Methylobacterium currus: one gene and its partner. The protein of the gene in region 1 interacts with the protein of each later gene in a pairwise test. Links are inferred from orthologs where the notes say so. Each region holds a gene or a part of one and is shown on either strand. Other genes may lie near its edges.

Region 1 (7,178 bases):
CCGGGCTCGCACGGACCGCGCATGCGCTCGATTCTCTGGCTCATCGACAACATCATCACGCTCTACGTGTACCTGCTCATCGCCAGCGCCGTGCTGAGCTGGCTGGTGGCCTTCAACGTGGTCAACGTGCGCAACCCCATCGTGTCGCAGATCGGGGAGTTCCTGTACCGGGTGACCGAGCCGGCCCTGCGGCCGATCCGGCGCATCCTGCCGAATCTCGGCGGCATCGACATCTCGCCGATCATCCTGGTCCTCGGCCTCTTCTTCCTGCGCAACCTGATGTTCGAGCTCTTCGCCGGCATGGCGTAGGGCCGTGACCACTCCGCCCTGGCGGGTCACGCCCGCGGGGATCGAGGTCCGGGTCCGGGCCACCCCGCGGGGCGGGCGCGACGCCCTCGACGGCGTCGAGATCCGGGACGACGGCGCGGCCGTGCTGAAGGTGCGGGTGCGGGCGGCGCCGGAGGACGGCGCCGCCAACGCGGCGATCCGGGACGTGCTGCGGCGCGCCCTCGGCCTCCCGGCCTCGGCGGTGACGCTCGCCGCCGGGGCCACCGCACGCATCAAGCTGTTCCGCATCGCCGGCGACGGGCCGGCCCTGGCGGAGCGGCTGCACAGCCTGACCGGCGAGACGCCCGCCGGCAGGGCTTGACCATAGGGCGGGGCTGATCCTCAAATCGCCGGGAGCGGCCTGCTCTTCGCCGGCCCGACACCATCCAGAGCCTGCCGGGCTTCGCGCCCGGCAGGCTCTCGCACGCGAGCAGCGCCCGGTCATGGTGCGATCGGGCATTGCTCTCGGCCTTTGTACCGCGTTGTCTGCGACGGACCGGTGTCCACGTCGCCGGACGATGCTCGAGAGCGGATTCCCGCACGAGGGGCGACGATGAAGACCAATCCGGGCCGATTCTTCGAGGATTTCCGCCTCGGGGAGACCATCCGCCACGCCACGCCCCGCACGGTCACCACCGGCGACGTGGCGCTCTACACCGCCCTCTACGGCCCGCGCTTCGCGGTGCAATCCTCCGATGCCTTCGCGGCGGCCTTCGGCTACGCCCGAGCGCCCCTCGACGACCTGCTGGTGTTCCACGTCGTGTTCGGCAAGACCGTGCCGGACATCTCGCTCAACGCGGTGGCCAATCTCGGCTACGCGGAAGGCCGCTTCCTGCGCCCGGTCTATCCGGGCGAGACCCTGAATTCGGTCTCGGAGGTGATCGGCCTCAAGGAGAGCTCGAACCGGCAGACCGGCGTGGTCTATGTCCGCTCCACCGGCTACGACGCGCAGGGCGGGGCGGTGCTGAGCTACTGCCGCTGGGTGCTGGTGCGCAAGCGCGATCCCGAGGCCAGGATCGAGGGCGAGTTGGTGCCGAGCCTCGCCAAGGCGGTGGCGCCGGAGGAGCTGGCGGCCGCCCTGCCGCCCCTGAACCCGCAGGCCTACGATCTCGGCCTCGCCGGCAGCCCGCACCGGTTCAGTGACTACGAAGCGGGCGAGCGCATCGACCACGTCGACGGCATGACCGTCGAGGAGGCCGAGCACCAGATCGCCACCCGGCTGTTCCAGAACACCGCCAAGGTCCATTTCGACGGCTACGCCGCCAAGGACACCCGCTTCGGCAAGCGGCTGATCTATGGCGGCCACGTCATCTCGCTGGCCCGGGCCCTGAGCTTCAACGGCCTCGGCAACGCCTTCTCGATCGCCGGCATCAATGCCGGGCGCCACGTCGCGCCCTTGTTCGCCGGCGACACGGTCTATGCCTGGAGCGAGGTGCTGGCGACCGCCGAGCTGCCGGGGCGGACGGATGTCGGGGCCCTGCGCCTGCGCACGATCGCGACCAAGAACCAGCCCTGCACCGCCCATCCGGACAAGGCCGGCGAGAGCACCGACCCGGCGGTGATCCTCGACCTCGATTACTGGGCATTGATGCCGCGCTGAGGACCGGGGCGGCCCCGGCGGAACCGAGCCGCCCGATCCCTCGTCCGCGCGAGCCGGTGCAAGATCTGTCAACGACACTCGTGGAAGGTCCGCGCCGGCCCGTGGCGATCATTGCGTAAGACTATGTTCACAGCTCGCTTGTACTCACGGCGGAAGACGAACCGGACCGACATCCCGATGCTGAAGCGCTTCGCACGCAAAGACGGCTTTCTCGACCTGCTCGCGACGCGCGCCGGGGTGGGCTTATGGGAGCTCGTCCCGTACCGGGGCGACCTCGCCCATCCCAAGACCCAGGTGACCTGGACGCCGGAATTCCGCCGTATCGTCGGCTACCCGTCGGCCGAGGCGTATCCGAACACGCTGGAATCGTGGTCGAGCCGGATCTACCGCGACGACGTCGACCGCATCATGGCGGCCCTGGCGGCGGCGGTCAAAGACGTGGCGAACAAGGGCGCCTACGACGTCAAGTACCGGATCGTGATGCCGGACGGGACGCCGCGCTGGTTCCGCGCCACGGGCGGCGCGGCTTACGACGAGCACGGCGTCCCGCTGCGGATCTGCGGCTCGCTGGTCGACATCCACGCCGAGATGGAAGCCAAGATCAACGACGAGGCGCGGACCCGGCGGTTCGAGGAGATGGTCGCGTCCTTCGCCAAGGAGTCCTCCGCGCTGTTCTCGCGCCTGACCGGTGCCGCGTCGGAGATGCAGGCGGCAGCCGCCGCGATGGCCGGCACCGCCGACCAGACCAGCGCCCGCTCGAGCGAGGTGGCCGGCTCCGCCATGCAGACCTCGACCAATATCGGCACGGTCGCGGCGGCCTCGGAGGAGCTGGGCAGCTCGGTCACCGAGATCGGCCGTCAGGTCCAGGGCTCGGCCGGTCTCGCCGAGGCGGCGGTGGTCGAGGCCGACGCGACGGCGCGCCTGGTGCAGGAGCTGAGCGGCGCGGTGAGCAAGATCGGCGACGTGGTGAGCCTGATCTCCTCCATCGCCGGCCAGACCAACCTGCTGGCGCTCAACGCCACGATCGAGGCGGCGCGGGCCGGCGAGGCGGGACGCGGCTTCGCGGTCGTCGCCGCCGAGGTGAAGGAGCTCGCCAACCAGACCGCCAAGGCCACGGACGAGATCTCCGCGCAGATCACCCGGATCCAGGATTCGACCGCGCAGGCGGTCTCGGCGATCGGCGGCTTCGGCGCGCGCATCCGCGAGATCAGCAGCGTGACGACGGCGATCGCCGCCGCGGTCGAGGAGCAGAACGCGGCGACCCAGGAGATCGTCCGCAACGTCTCCCAGGCCGCAGCCGGCGCCGGCGACGTGATGAGCGGCACCGCGAGCGTCTCGGCCTCCGCCGAGGAGACCGGTCAGAATGCGGCGCGGGTGATCACCGCTTCGTCCGAGGTGTCGGACCGCACCCGCGATCTGAGCGCTCAGACCGAGGCGTTCCTCAAGAGCGTCCGGGCCGCCTGACCGCAGCCGCGCTCAGGCGTCGGTCCGGGTGGCGGTGAAGCGGCGGAACGCCTCCAGGGTCTCGCCGCTGACATGGTGCTCGATGCCCTCGGCGTCGCAGCGCGCCACGTGCGGGCTGACGCCGAGCGCGAGCAGGAACGATTCGACGATGCGGTGGCGCTCCCGCGCCTCCGCGGCCAGCGCCCGGCCGGCCTCGGTGAGGAAGACGCCCCGATAGGGGCGCTGCTGCACCAGGCCGTCCTCGGCCAGGCGCTTGAGCATCTTGGCCACCGTCGGCTGGGCCACGCCGAGGCGGGCCGCGATGTCGACCTGGCGCGCCTCGCCGCCATCGCCGATCAGGTCGGCGATCAGCTCGACGTAATCCTCCACCAGCTCGAGCCGGCGCGCCTCGCGCACCTGCCGGAAGCCGGCGGAATGCGCCTCGGCATCGACCAGGACGGCGGGCTCGCGCGGGTGATCGGGATCCTGCATGGGGTGGGGTCGTCGCCTCGTTCGGTTGGCTCGGGGTCACGCAGTCTTACCCGAGGCAGTCTTACCCGAGGAATTGCCGGGTGTGCAGGGCCTGAGGGACCGCGCGGCGGGCGGCATCCCCCGATGGGCCCTCACGCCTGCGGTGCCCGCAGATGGGCGACGAAGTCCTGGGCGAAGGGGGGCAGGGCGGCGAGGTCGCGCAGGCAGATCGTCAGGTCGCGCACCGCCCAGGGATCCTCCAGGGCCACGATGGCGATCGCCATGGTGCGGGCGGCCCGGCGGGCGGTCGTCTCCGGCACGATGCCGAGGCCGACCCGGCACTCGACCAGGCGGCAGACCGCGTCGAAGCCGCGGAGCTGCACCCGCAGGCGCAGGGGCTGGCCGCTGCGACCGGCCTTGGCGGCGAGGAAGCGGGTCAGCGCGCTCGCCCGGTCGAGCCCGACGAGGTCGTGGCCGAGCACCTCGGCGAAGGGGACCGAGGCACGGGCGGCCAGCGGATGATCCGCCGCCACCACCAGCACGAAGCGGTCGCTCCGAAAAGGATAGGTCGCGAGGCTGCCGGTCTCGACCGTGCCGGCGACGAGGCCGAGATCTGCCGCGCCCTCGGCGACGAGCCCGACGATCTCGTCCGACAGGCGCTCCTCGATGTCGACGCTGACCCCCGGATGCAGGGCGAGGTAGGCCGAGAGCACCTCCGGCAGGAACTCGGTGAGCGCGTTGGTGTTCGACAGGACGCGAATCTGCCCCGCCGCACCACCCGCGAAGGCGGCCAGATCCCCTTGCAGCCGCTCGACGCTGCCGAGGATCTGGCGGGCATGGGCGAGCAGCGTGCGCCCGGCGGGCGTCGGCGTGACACCGAGCCGCGCCCGGGTGAGGAGGGCGGCGCCGAGCGAGGCCTCCATGCTGCGGATGCGGTGGCTCGCCGCGGCGAGCGCCAGGTTGGCCCGGTTCGCCCCATGGGTGATCGAGCCCGCCTCGACCACGTGGCGGAACAGGCTGAGGTCGACGAGATCGAAATGCATGGCGGCGCCTCCCCCGGGCGTCGAAAGCCTGTCCCCGGCCGATCGTTTCGCCGGCCACGAAGGTAGATCGCGTCGGCGCACGATGGCCAGGGGCCTGTCCAGCCTTCGCGGATGACGAAGCCTGGGTCAACGAGAACCGCATTGCGAATTGGACGCGTTCCAGAGAGACAGGCGGACGCTTCTGTCACCAGCGCAAGTCCGCGGCCACGTTGCGCTCGCGCGGCGGAGCCGGTAGGTGACCCAGTTTAGAGCCGGTACAGACCAGGACTTCTCGAGGATCACGATGGCGGACACCGCAAGGCCCACGAATCCCGCCGGCAGACCGGTCGTGCGACCGCTCTCGCCCCATCTCCAGATCTACCGCTGGACCTGGACCATGGCGATGTCGGTGGCCCACCGCATCACCGGCGTCGCGCTCTACGGCGGCACCGCGCTCCTCGCGCTCTGGCTCGTGGCGCTCGCCGCCGGACCTGGCGCCTACGGCCCGGTGGCGTGGTTCTTCGGCTCGATCCTCGGGCGGCTGATCCTGTTCGTTTACACCTGGATCCTGATGCACCACATGCTCGGCGGCATCCGCCACCTGGTCTGGGATTTCGGCCACGGCATGGAGCCCGGCACCCGCATCGCGATGGCCCGCTTCACCCTGATCGGCTCGACCGCCCTGACGGTGCTGATCTGGCTCGTCGCCCTCGTGGCGCGCTGAGAGGACGACGAACGATGGTCGACAACCGCCCCGACATCCGCCCCTCGATCCGCACTGCGCGCGCCCGCGTCAGCGGCCTGGGCGCCGCCCATCACGGCACCCGCGAGTGGTGGATGCACCGCGTCACCGCGGTCTCGAACGTGCCCCTCGTCCTCGCCTTCGTGGTGATCGTCGCCCTGATGGCCGGCCGGCCCTACCCGGAGGCGGTCGCCCTGGTGTCGCACCCGCTGGTGGCGATCCTGCTGATTCTTGGCGTGCTCTCGGTTACCAACCACATGCGGATGGGCCTGCAGATCGTCATCGAGGACTACGTCCACGACAAGGGTCTGCGGATCGCCGCGGTGATCGCCAACAACTTCTACTGCGTCGTCGTCGCGGTCGCCTGCCTCTACGCCATCGTGCGTGTGAGCCTGCGGGCCCTCGCGTAACGCCAGAAACAGGAAAACCGCAATGGCCTCAACCGCTTCCGCTGCGCCGGCCCAGAACGGCAAGGCGTACACCATCATCGACCACAGCTTCGACGTGGTGATCGTCGGCGCCGGCGGCGCAGGCCTGCGCGCCACCGTCGGCTGCTCGCAGGCGGGCCTGCGCACCGCCTGCATCACCAAGGTGTTCCCGACCCGCTCGCACACCGTGGCGGCGCAGGGCGGCATCTCGGCCTCGCTCGGCAACATGGGCCCGGACGATTGGCGCTGGCACATGTACGACACCGTGAAGGGGTCGGACTGGCTGGGCGACCAGGACGCGATCGAGTACCTGGTGCGCAACGCTCCGGCGGCGGTCTACGAGCTCGAGCACTGGGGCGTGCCGTTCTCGCGCACCGCCGAGGGCAAGATCTACCAGCGCCCGTTCGGCGGCATGACCACCGATTACGGCAAGGGCACCGCCCAGCGCACCTGCGCGGCGGCCGACCGCACCGGCCACGCCATGCTGCACACCCTCTACGGCCAGGCCGTGAAGGCGCAGACCAACTTCTTCATCGAGTATTTCGCCCTCGACCTGATCATGGACGAGGAGGGGCGCTGCCGCGGCGTGATCGCCATCGACCAGGCGACCGGCGAGATCCACCGCTTCCGCGCCGCCATGACGGTGCTCGCCACCGGCGGCTACGGCCGGGCCTACTTCTCGGCGACCTCCGCGCATACCTGCACCGGCGACGGCAACGCCATGGTGCTGCGGGCGGGCCTCGCGCTCGAGGACATGGAGTTCGTCCAGTTCCACCCGACCGGCATCTACGGCGCCGGCTGCCTCATCACGGAGGGCTCGCGCGGCGAGGGCGGCTACCTGACCAACTCCGAGGGCGAGCGCTTCATGGAGCGCTACGCCCCCTCGGCCAAGGATCTCGCCTCGCGCGACGTGGTCTCCCGCTCCATGACCATGGAGATCCGCGCCGGCCGCGGCGTCGGAAAGAACAAGGACCACATCTTCCTCCACCTCGACCACCTCGACCCGAAGATCCTGCACGAGCGCCTGCCCGGCATCTCGGAGAGCGCGAAGATCTTCGCCGGCGTCGACGTGACCAAGGAGCCGATCCCGGTCATCCCGACCGTCCACTACAACATGGGCGGCATCCCGACGAACTATCACGGCG
Region 2 (7,065 bases), 1.4 Mb from region 1 along the record:
CTCGATCCGGGCGCCGACCCGGCGGCGGTTGTGGTAGTGGATCGAGAGGCCGAACGCCTTGGCGCGGCGGGCCAGAGCCTGGCCGATGCGGCCCATGCCGACGATGCCGAGGCGCTTGCCGGTGATGCGCCGGCCGAGCATCCAGGTCGGCGACCAGCCGCCGGACCAGGCATCCTCCGGGATGATCCGGGCACCCTCGGTGACCCGGCGCGCCACCGACAGGATCAGCGCCATGGTCATGTCGGCGGTGTCCTCGGTCAGCACGCCCGGCGTGTTGGTGACCGTGATGCCGCGCTGGAGCGCCACCCCGACGTCGATGTGGTCGACGCCGTTGCCGAAATTGGCGATCAGGCGCAGGTTCGGTCCGGCCTGCGCGAGGAGCGAGGCGTCGATCTCGTCCGTGACCGTCGGCACCAGCACGTCGGCCTCCTGGAGGGCCTGCGCCAGGGCGCCGCCGGTGAGCGGCGTGTCCTCGTGGTTGAGGCGCGCGTCGAACAATTCGCGCATCCGCGTCTCCACGACGTCCGGCAGGCGCCGGGTGACCACCACGAGCGGCTTGCGCTTCAACGACATGATCCCTCCCCTGCCCCGGGCGGGCCTCCCGGCCTGCCCGTGCGGCCCCGACACGCGATACGGGCGCCCGCGCGCCCACGAAGATTAAGCGACGCGACGGCCCGGCGAAAAGCCCCGCCTTGGTGCGGGCCACAGGCGTCGTTACGACCCGTTAACCCTGATCCGGCGATAGGGGCCTTCACGCCCCTCGATCCGGCCGGGGCTCGACGCCCGGCGGCCTCTCTAGCAGAGGCCACCCGGAAGACAATCCGCGCCGCTTCCCTGAAGGGAGACCGACCGCCGATGCTCCACCCGCGCCCCCTCGTGGCTCTGCTGCTCGCCGCCCTGTCAGTGCCGGCCTTGGCAGCGCCCGCTGCGGCCGCGCCGCCGTCGCCGGCCGCCAATCCCGCCCCCGGCGAGATCGGCGTCACCATCGGCCCGGCGACGAAGCTGCCGCTGCCGCGCTACGTCAGCCTGAAGACCGACCGGGTGAACCTGCGCGAGGGACCGTCCAAGGACCACCGCACCCTGTGGGTGTTCCAGCGCGCCGGCCTGCCGGTGGAGATCATCGCGGAATTCGAGACCTGGCGCCGCATCCGCGACTCGGAGGGCACCGAGGGCTGGGTGCTGCACTCGCTGCTCTCCGGCCGGCGCACCGCGGTGGTGCTGACCCGCGGCGCCGACAAGGGCGCACCGGTGCCCCTCTACGACCGGGCCGATACGGGAAGCGGCGTGGTGGCGCAGCTCCAGGCCGGGGTGATCGGCAGCGTCAAGACGTGCGACGGCACCTGGTGCCGCCTCGTCGTTGCCCTGCCGCAGAAGCGCGGCGACGTCGACGGCTACATGCGCCAGGACCGGCTCTGGGGCGTCTACCCGAACGAGAAGGTGGACTGACGCCCGCTGCATTCTCGCTCCGTCATCCCACGATGACGACGCCGGCGGGGCCGAGGACGCGCGAAGGCGCGCCCGCCGGGCGGATCGAGCCGCCGGACGAACGCGCCGAAGAGGCTGAAACCGTCGGGTCCGGCTCAGCGGGCGTGGTGGTGACGGTGCATGCGGCGATGCTTCATCATGCGCTTCTTGCTGCGCATGGTCGGCTGCATGGTGGCGCGGGGGGCGGCACCCATGGCCGGCGCGCCGCCGGGGGCGCCCATCTCGCGCTGCACGCCGCCGAGCGGGCCGCCGGCCTGCGAGCCCGAATTGTTGTAGGGCGAGCCGCCTTGGGCGAAGGCCGGAACGGCGGCGGCGGTGAGGACGGCCGCGACCAGGGCGGAAGTGAGGATCTTCATCGGGCACCTCGAGAGGTAAGGCCAGCCCGTCAGTCGGGCCGTGCAGAGAAGACGCGCACGGCCGCGTTTGGTTTCACGGCCCCGCTTCATTCCGTCTCATCCCTGTGGATAAGGTGCGGCGCGAGGCTGCCGCACCCTCCCCGGGCCTTACCAGCTGGTGAGCACCGCGCCGCCGAACTTGCCCTCGATGAAGGCCTTCACCTCCGGCGAGCGATAGGACTCGACGAGCGCCGCGACCCAGGGCTTGTCCTTATCGGCGCTGCGCACCGCGATCACGTTGACGTAGGGCCCCTTCGGCTCCTCCTTCAGGATCGCGTCGGAGGGCTTGAGGCCCGCGGCAGTGGCGTAGTTGGTATTGACAGCCGCCGCGTCGACGTCGTCGAGCGAGCGCGGGGTCTGGGCCGCGTCGACCTCGATGATGCGCAGGCGCTTCGGGTTCTCGGTGATGTCGGCGACGCTCGGCTTAAAGCCGACATTGGCCTTCAGCTTGAGGAGCCCCTTGTCCTGCAGGAGCAGCAGGGCGCGGCCGCCATTGGTCGGATCGTTCGGGATCGCCAGCGTGCCGCCCGCCGGCACCGCGTCGATGCTCTTGTGGCGCTTCGAGTAGACGCCCATCGGAAAGTTCACCGTCTGGGCGACGCTCTCGATCCTGTAGCCGCGATCGGCCTTCTGGTTGTCGAGGTAGGGCTGGTGCTGAAACGAGTTGGCCTCCAGCTCGCCCGAGGACAGAGCCTCGTTCGGCACGACGTAGTCCGAGAACTCGACCACCTGCAGGTCGAGGCCCTTCTTGGCGGCGATCGGCTTCACCGCCTCGAGGATCTGGGCGTGCGGGCCCGGCGTGGCGCCGACGCGCACGCGCTGGCCTTGAGCGAGGGCGGGCAGGCTGGCGGCGGCGAGAAGGGCGGCCAGGGTGAGGGTACGCAGCATCGGGTTCACGCTCCGAGGGATCAGGGGAGAAGGGGTCAGCCGTGGCGCAGGCGCTTGTTCATGCGCCGTGCCAGCCGGTCGCCGAGGGTCTGGACCAGCTGCACCAGGACGATCAGCACCACCACCACGGCGAGCATCATCTCGGGCATGAAGCGCTGGTAGCCGTACCGGATGCCGAGATCGCCCAGGCCCCCGCCGCCGACGGCGCCGACCATCGCGGAGAAGCCGATCAGGGACACGACCGCCAGGGTGAGGCCGAGCACGATGCCGGGCAGGGCCTCGGGGATCAGCACCTTGAGGACGATCTGTAGCGGGCTCGCACCGAAGGCCCGGGCCGCCTCGACGAGGCCGCCATCGACCTCGCGGATTGCCCCCTCGACGAGGCGGGCGATGAACGGGGTCGCGGCGACCGTCAGCGGCACGGTGGCCGCGGTGGTGCCGATCGAGGTGCCGGCGATCAGCCGGGTGAACGGGATGATCGCCACCACCAGGATGATGAACGGTGTCGAGCGGGTGGCGTTGACGACGAGGCCGAGCACCCGGTTGAGCCAGGGCGCGGCCAGCAATTCGCCGCGACCGCTGGTGGCCAGGAAGACGCCGAGCGGCAGGCCGATCAGCGTGCCGAGGGAGGCCGCCACCGCCACCATCTGCAGCGTGTCGAGGGTAGCCTGGACGAGGAGGCGAAGGAGTTCAGGCGACATGGTGCGGATCCGTGAGGCCGGGAGCGGCGGTCCGCTGCCAGCCGGCGAGGTCGAGGGTGCCGAGCATCTCCACGTCGAGGCCGCGGGCGGCGAGGAAGGTCCGGGCGCGCTCCACCGTCCCGGGATCGGCCGCGATGCCGACCACCAGGGTGCCGAAGGGGCGGCCGGCGATCTCGTCCACCGTCCCCGAGAGGATGCCCGCCGGGATGCCGGCATCGCGGGTGAGCTGGGCCAGCACCGGATCGGTGGCGTGCGGCCCCCGGAAGGTGATCCGCAGCACCGCCTGCCGGCCCTCCCCGGCCTGTAGCCCGGGGCTGAGGCGGGCGGCGAGCGACGGCGGCAGGGCGCGGCCGGTCTCCTCGTCGAGGAAGGTGCGGGTGATCGCGGCCCTCGGCCGGGTGAAGACCTCGAACACGTCGCCCGACTCGGCGATGCGGCCGCCCTCGAGCACCGCGACCTCGTGGGCGATCGCCCGGATCACCGCCATCTCGTGGGTGATGAGCAGGATCGTCAGGCCGAGCTCCCGGTTGATCCGGCCGAGCAGGTCGAGGATCGAGCGGGTCGTCTCCGGGTCGAGGGCCGAGGTCGCCTCGTCGGAGAGCAGCACCTTCGGGTTGGTGGCGAGCGCCCGGGCGATGCCGATGCGCTGCTTCTGCCCGCCCGACAGCTCGGCCGGGTAGCGGTCGGCCTGCGGCCCGAGCCCGACGAGGTCGAGGAGCTCCGCCACCCGCTTGCGGATCGCGGCCTTGTCGGTGCCGGCCACTTCGAGCGGCAGCGCGACGTTGCCGGCGGCGGTGCGGGCCGAGAGCAGGTTGAAGTGCTGGAAGATCATGCCGATGCCACGGCGCTCGGCTCGCAGGGCGGATTCCGACAGGCTCGAGATCTCGGCGCGGTCGACGATCACCCGGCCGCGGCTCGGCCGCTCCAGCCCGTTGACCAGGCGGATCAGCGTCGACTTGCCGGCGCCGGAGCGGCCGATCACGCCGAGCACCTGGCCGCGCGCCACCGAGAGGTCGATATCCTCCAGGGCCGTCACGGCGCCGGCACCGCGGCGCGCCGTGTAGGTCTTGGCTACGCTCTCGAGCCTGACGAGCGCGTCGGGTTGGCCGAGCCGGTCGCTCAGATCCCCCGGCACCGGCACGCGGACGGGGGCCGTCACGGCGCGCGGGTCCGGGCGGGCGGGGAAACGGGAGCGGTCATCGGGGTCCTTCAACGCATGATCTCATGCCGGATGGCGGGCCGGCACAGAAACCCGGAAGCGGACTTTCTGTCAACCGGAATGTTCTTTTTGAAGAACGCCTGTGGGGAGAAGAGCCTTTTTCATCCCGGGGTCTCGGCGCCTGACCGCGACGGAGCGCAGAAAACCGTGCATTCTCCGGGATCTGCCCTTGCCCTCCGCGTGCCCCGCGGCCCAGGACGGCACAGATCGCAGGAGCGCGCGATGCGACGGCAACCCTTCGGACGCACCGGGCCCGCGGTGCCGGTGATCGGGCAGGGAACCTGGTACCTCGACGAGGGCGAGCCCACCGTGGCGGCGGCCGCCCTGCGGCGGGGCCTCGACGTGGGGATGAGCCACGTCGACACCGCCGAGATGTATGGCGAGGCCGAACCCCTGATCGCCGAGGCGATCGGCGACCGCCGCGACGAGGCATTTCTGGTCTCCAAGGTGCTGCCCGGGAACGCCTCGCGCCGGGGCACGATCCAGGCCTGCGAGCGCTCGCTCAAGCGCCTGCGCACCGACCGGCTCGACTGCTACCTCCTGCACTGGCGCGGCCCCCACCCGCTGGAGGAGACCTTCGCGGCCTTCGAGGAGCTGATCCGGGCGGGCAAGATCCTGTCCTGGGGCGTGAGCAACTTCGACGCCGACGACCTCGACGAGGCCTTGGAGATCGCAGGCCCCGACCGCATCGCCTGCAACCAGGTGCTCTACCACCTGGAGGAGCGGGCGATCGAGCATGCGGTCCTGCCCTGGTGCCGGCGCCACGGCGTCGCGGTGGTGGCCTACAGCCCCTTCGGTCATGACAGCTTCCCGGGTCCCGCGACCCCGGGCGGCCGCGTGCTGGCCGAGATCGCGCAAGCGCACGACGCCACGCCGCGGCAGGTGGCGCTGGCCGCGCTCACCCGGGGGGACGGCGTGCTGGCGATCCCGAAGGCGTCGAGTCCGGCCCATGCCGCCGAGAATGCCGGCGGCGGCAGCCTGACCCTGAGCGAGGCCGAGCTCGCCCGGATCGACGCCGCCTTCCCCCGCGGACCGAAGCCGCGGCACTTGCCGATGCTCTGACGACCCCTCAGGCTGCCCCGCGGTCCGGCGCCGCCGAGGCGTGCAGGCTGTCGCGCAGGGCCAGGATCTCGTCGCGCAGGGCCACCAGCCGCTCCGCCGGCCGCCCGGAGGCGCAGACGATCTCGTTCGGGAACGGCGTCGCCTTCTCGCGCAAGGACGCACCGGCCTCGGTCAGGGTGATGCGCATCAGCCGCTCGTCCCGGGCGTCGCGTGTCCGGATCACCAGCCCTGCACTCTCCAGGCGCTTGAGCAGCGGCGTCAGGGTGCCGGAATCGAGGTAGAGGCGCTGCCCGAGGGTCTTCATCGTCTGCCCGTCCTGCTCCCAGAGCAGGAGGAGCACCAGGTATTGCGGGTAGGTCAGGCCGATCCGGTCGAGGAGGGGCTTGTAGATCCGGTTGAAGGCATGCGCCGCCGAGTAGACCGCGAAGCAAATCTGGTTGGAGAGGTGCAGGTCGTCGGCCGGGTCGGGGTCCTGGCCGGAATTCTGGCCCTTGTCCTGGTCGGCGTTCTGGCCGTGCGCATCGATCTCTGACATGTCCCGCTCCTCAAAGGGGCTCCGTCGGGGCCCCGTCGAGCGGGGCCTGACCGTGGCCCCCGGAACGATCTGCGCTCGAGGCCGCTTCGATCATAGCGATGACGGCGCACAAAAACAAATTGCGCGCAATCAAATTTCGATCTATGACCATGCCGCGGCGCGCGCCACGGCGCGGTGAGGCCGCCCCTACTCCAGGAGAGCCCCGATGTCCGTCGACGTGAAGTACACCACCCAGGCCACGGCGAATGGCGGTCGCGACGGTCGCGCCCAGACCCAGGACGGCAGCCTCGACGTCAAGCTGTCGACCCCCAAGGAGCTCGGCGGCGCCGGCGGCGCCGGCAACAATCCCGAGCAGCTCTTCGCGGCCGGCTACGCCGCCTGCTTCCTCGGCGCGATGAAGTTCGTCGGCGGCCAGGAGAAGATCGCCGTCCCGGCCGACACCACCGTGACCGCCAAGGTCGGCATCGGCCCGCGCTCCGAGGGCGGCTTCGGCATCACCGCCGACCTGACCATCTCGCTGCCGGGCCTCGACAAGGCGACCGCCGAGACGCTGGTCGAGAAGGCCCACCAGGTGTGCCCGTACTCGAACGCCACCCGCGGCAACGTCGATGTCGGCCTGACCGTCGCGTAACCTCACGGGATCCGGGAGGGGCGGCTCCGCCGTCCCTTCTTCCGAGGTGATGAAGGCGCCCCGAAGCGGGCGCCTCTTCTCGTTCAGCCCGGCCGGCGCAGGCATGCGGCGGCGAGCGCCAGGAAGGCCCGGGCCCGGTGCGACAGGGC

Evidence for each region.
Region 2: the proteins of mntR (region 1) and DA075_RS21160 interact in binary tests that used the Escherichia coli proteins (3 or more experiments, as listed by UniProt). The link is inferred for Methylobacterium currus from one-to-one orthologs.

The regions. Positions count from the first base shown.
Region 1 is NZ_CP028843.1:3,172,148-3,179,325, reverse strand. Bases 2,134-5,073 are described here. They hold mntR (manganese-binding transcriptional regulator MntR), read right to left. Parts: upstream 3,863-5,073; coding sequence 3,404-3,862; downstream 2,134-3,403. Other genes in these bases: DA075_RS14860 (LysR substrate-binding domain-containing protein), read right to left, coding at 3,994-4,884; DA075_RS38130 (methyl-accepting chemotaxis protein), read left to right, coding at 2,134-3,391. In the rest of the region: DA075_RS14885 (YggT family protein), read left to right, coding at 22-309; DA075_RS14880 (DUF167 family protein), read left to right, coding at 314-649; DA075_RS14875 (MaoC family dehydratase), read left to right, coding at 881-1,927; more of DA075_RS38130, read left to right, coding at 2,105-2,133; sdhC (succinate dehydrogenase, cytochrome b556 subunit), read left to right, coding at 5,168-5,587; sdhD (succinate dehydrogenase, hydrophobic membrane anchor protein), read left to right, coding at 5,602-6,015; sdhA (succinate dehydrogenase flavoprotein subunit), read left to right, coding at 6,038-7,178.
Region 2 is NZ_CP028843.1:4,549,710-4,556,774, reverse strand. What follows is about bases 2,544-5,370. They hold DA075_RS21160 (methionine ABC transporter ATP-binding protein), read right to left. Parts: upstream 4,629-5,370; coding sequence 3,459-4,628; downstream 2,544-3,458. Other genes in these bases: DA075_RS21155 (aldo/keto reductase), read left to right, coding at 4,911-5,370; DA075_RS21165 (methionine ABC transporter permease), read right to left, coding at 2,804-3,469; DA075_RS21170 (MetQ/NlpA family ABC transporter substrate-binding protein), read right to left, coding at 2,544-2,768. Outside these bases: DA075_RS21185 (2-hydroxyacid dehydrogenase), read right to left, coding at 1-576; DA075_RS21180 (SH3 domain-containing protein), read left to right, coding at 856-1,446; DA075_RS21175 (hypothetical protein), read right to left, coding at 1,581-1,841; more of DA075_RS21170, read right to left, coding at 1,989-2,543; more of DA075_RS21155, read left to right, coding at 5,371-5,750; DA075_RS21150 (MarR family winged helix-turn-helix transcriptional regulator), read right to left, coding at 5,758-6,285; DA075_RS21145 (organic hydroperoxide resistance protein), read left to right, coding at 6,491-6,916; rdgB (RdgB/HAM1 family non-canonical purine NTP pyrophosphatase), read right to left, coding at 7,000-7,065. UniProt on the Escherichia coli protein: Part of the ABC transporter complex MetNIQ involved in methionine import. Responsible for energy coupling to the transport system. It has also been shown to be involved in formyl-L-methionine transport.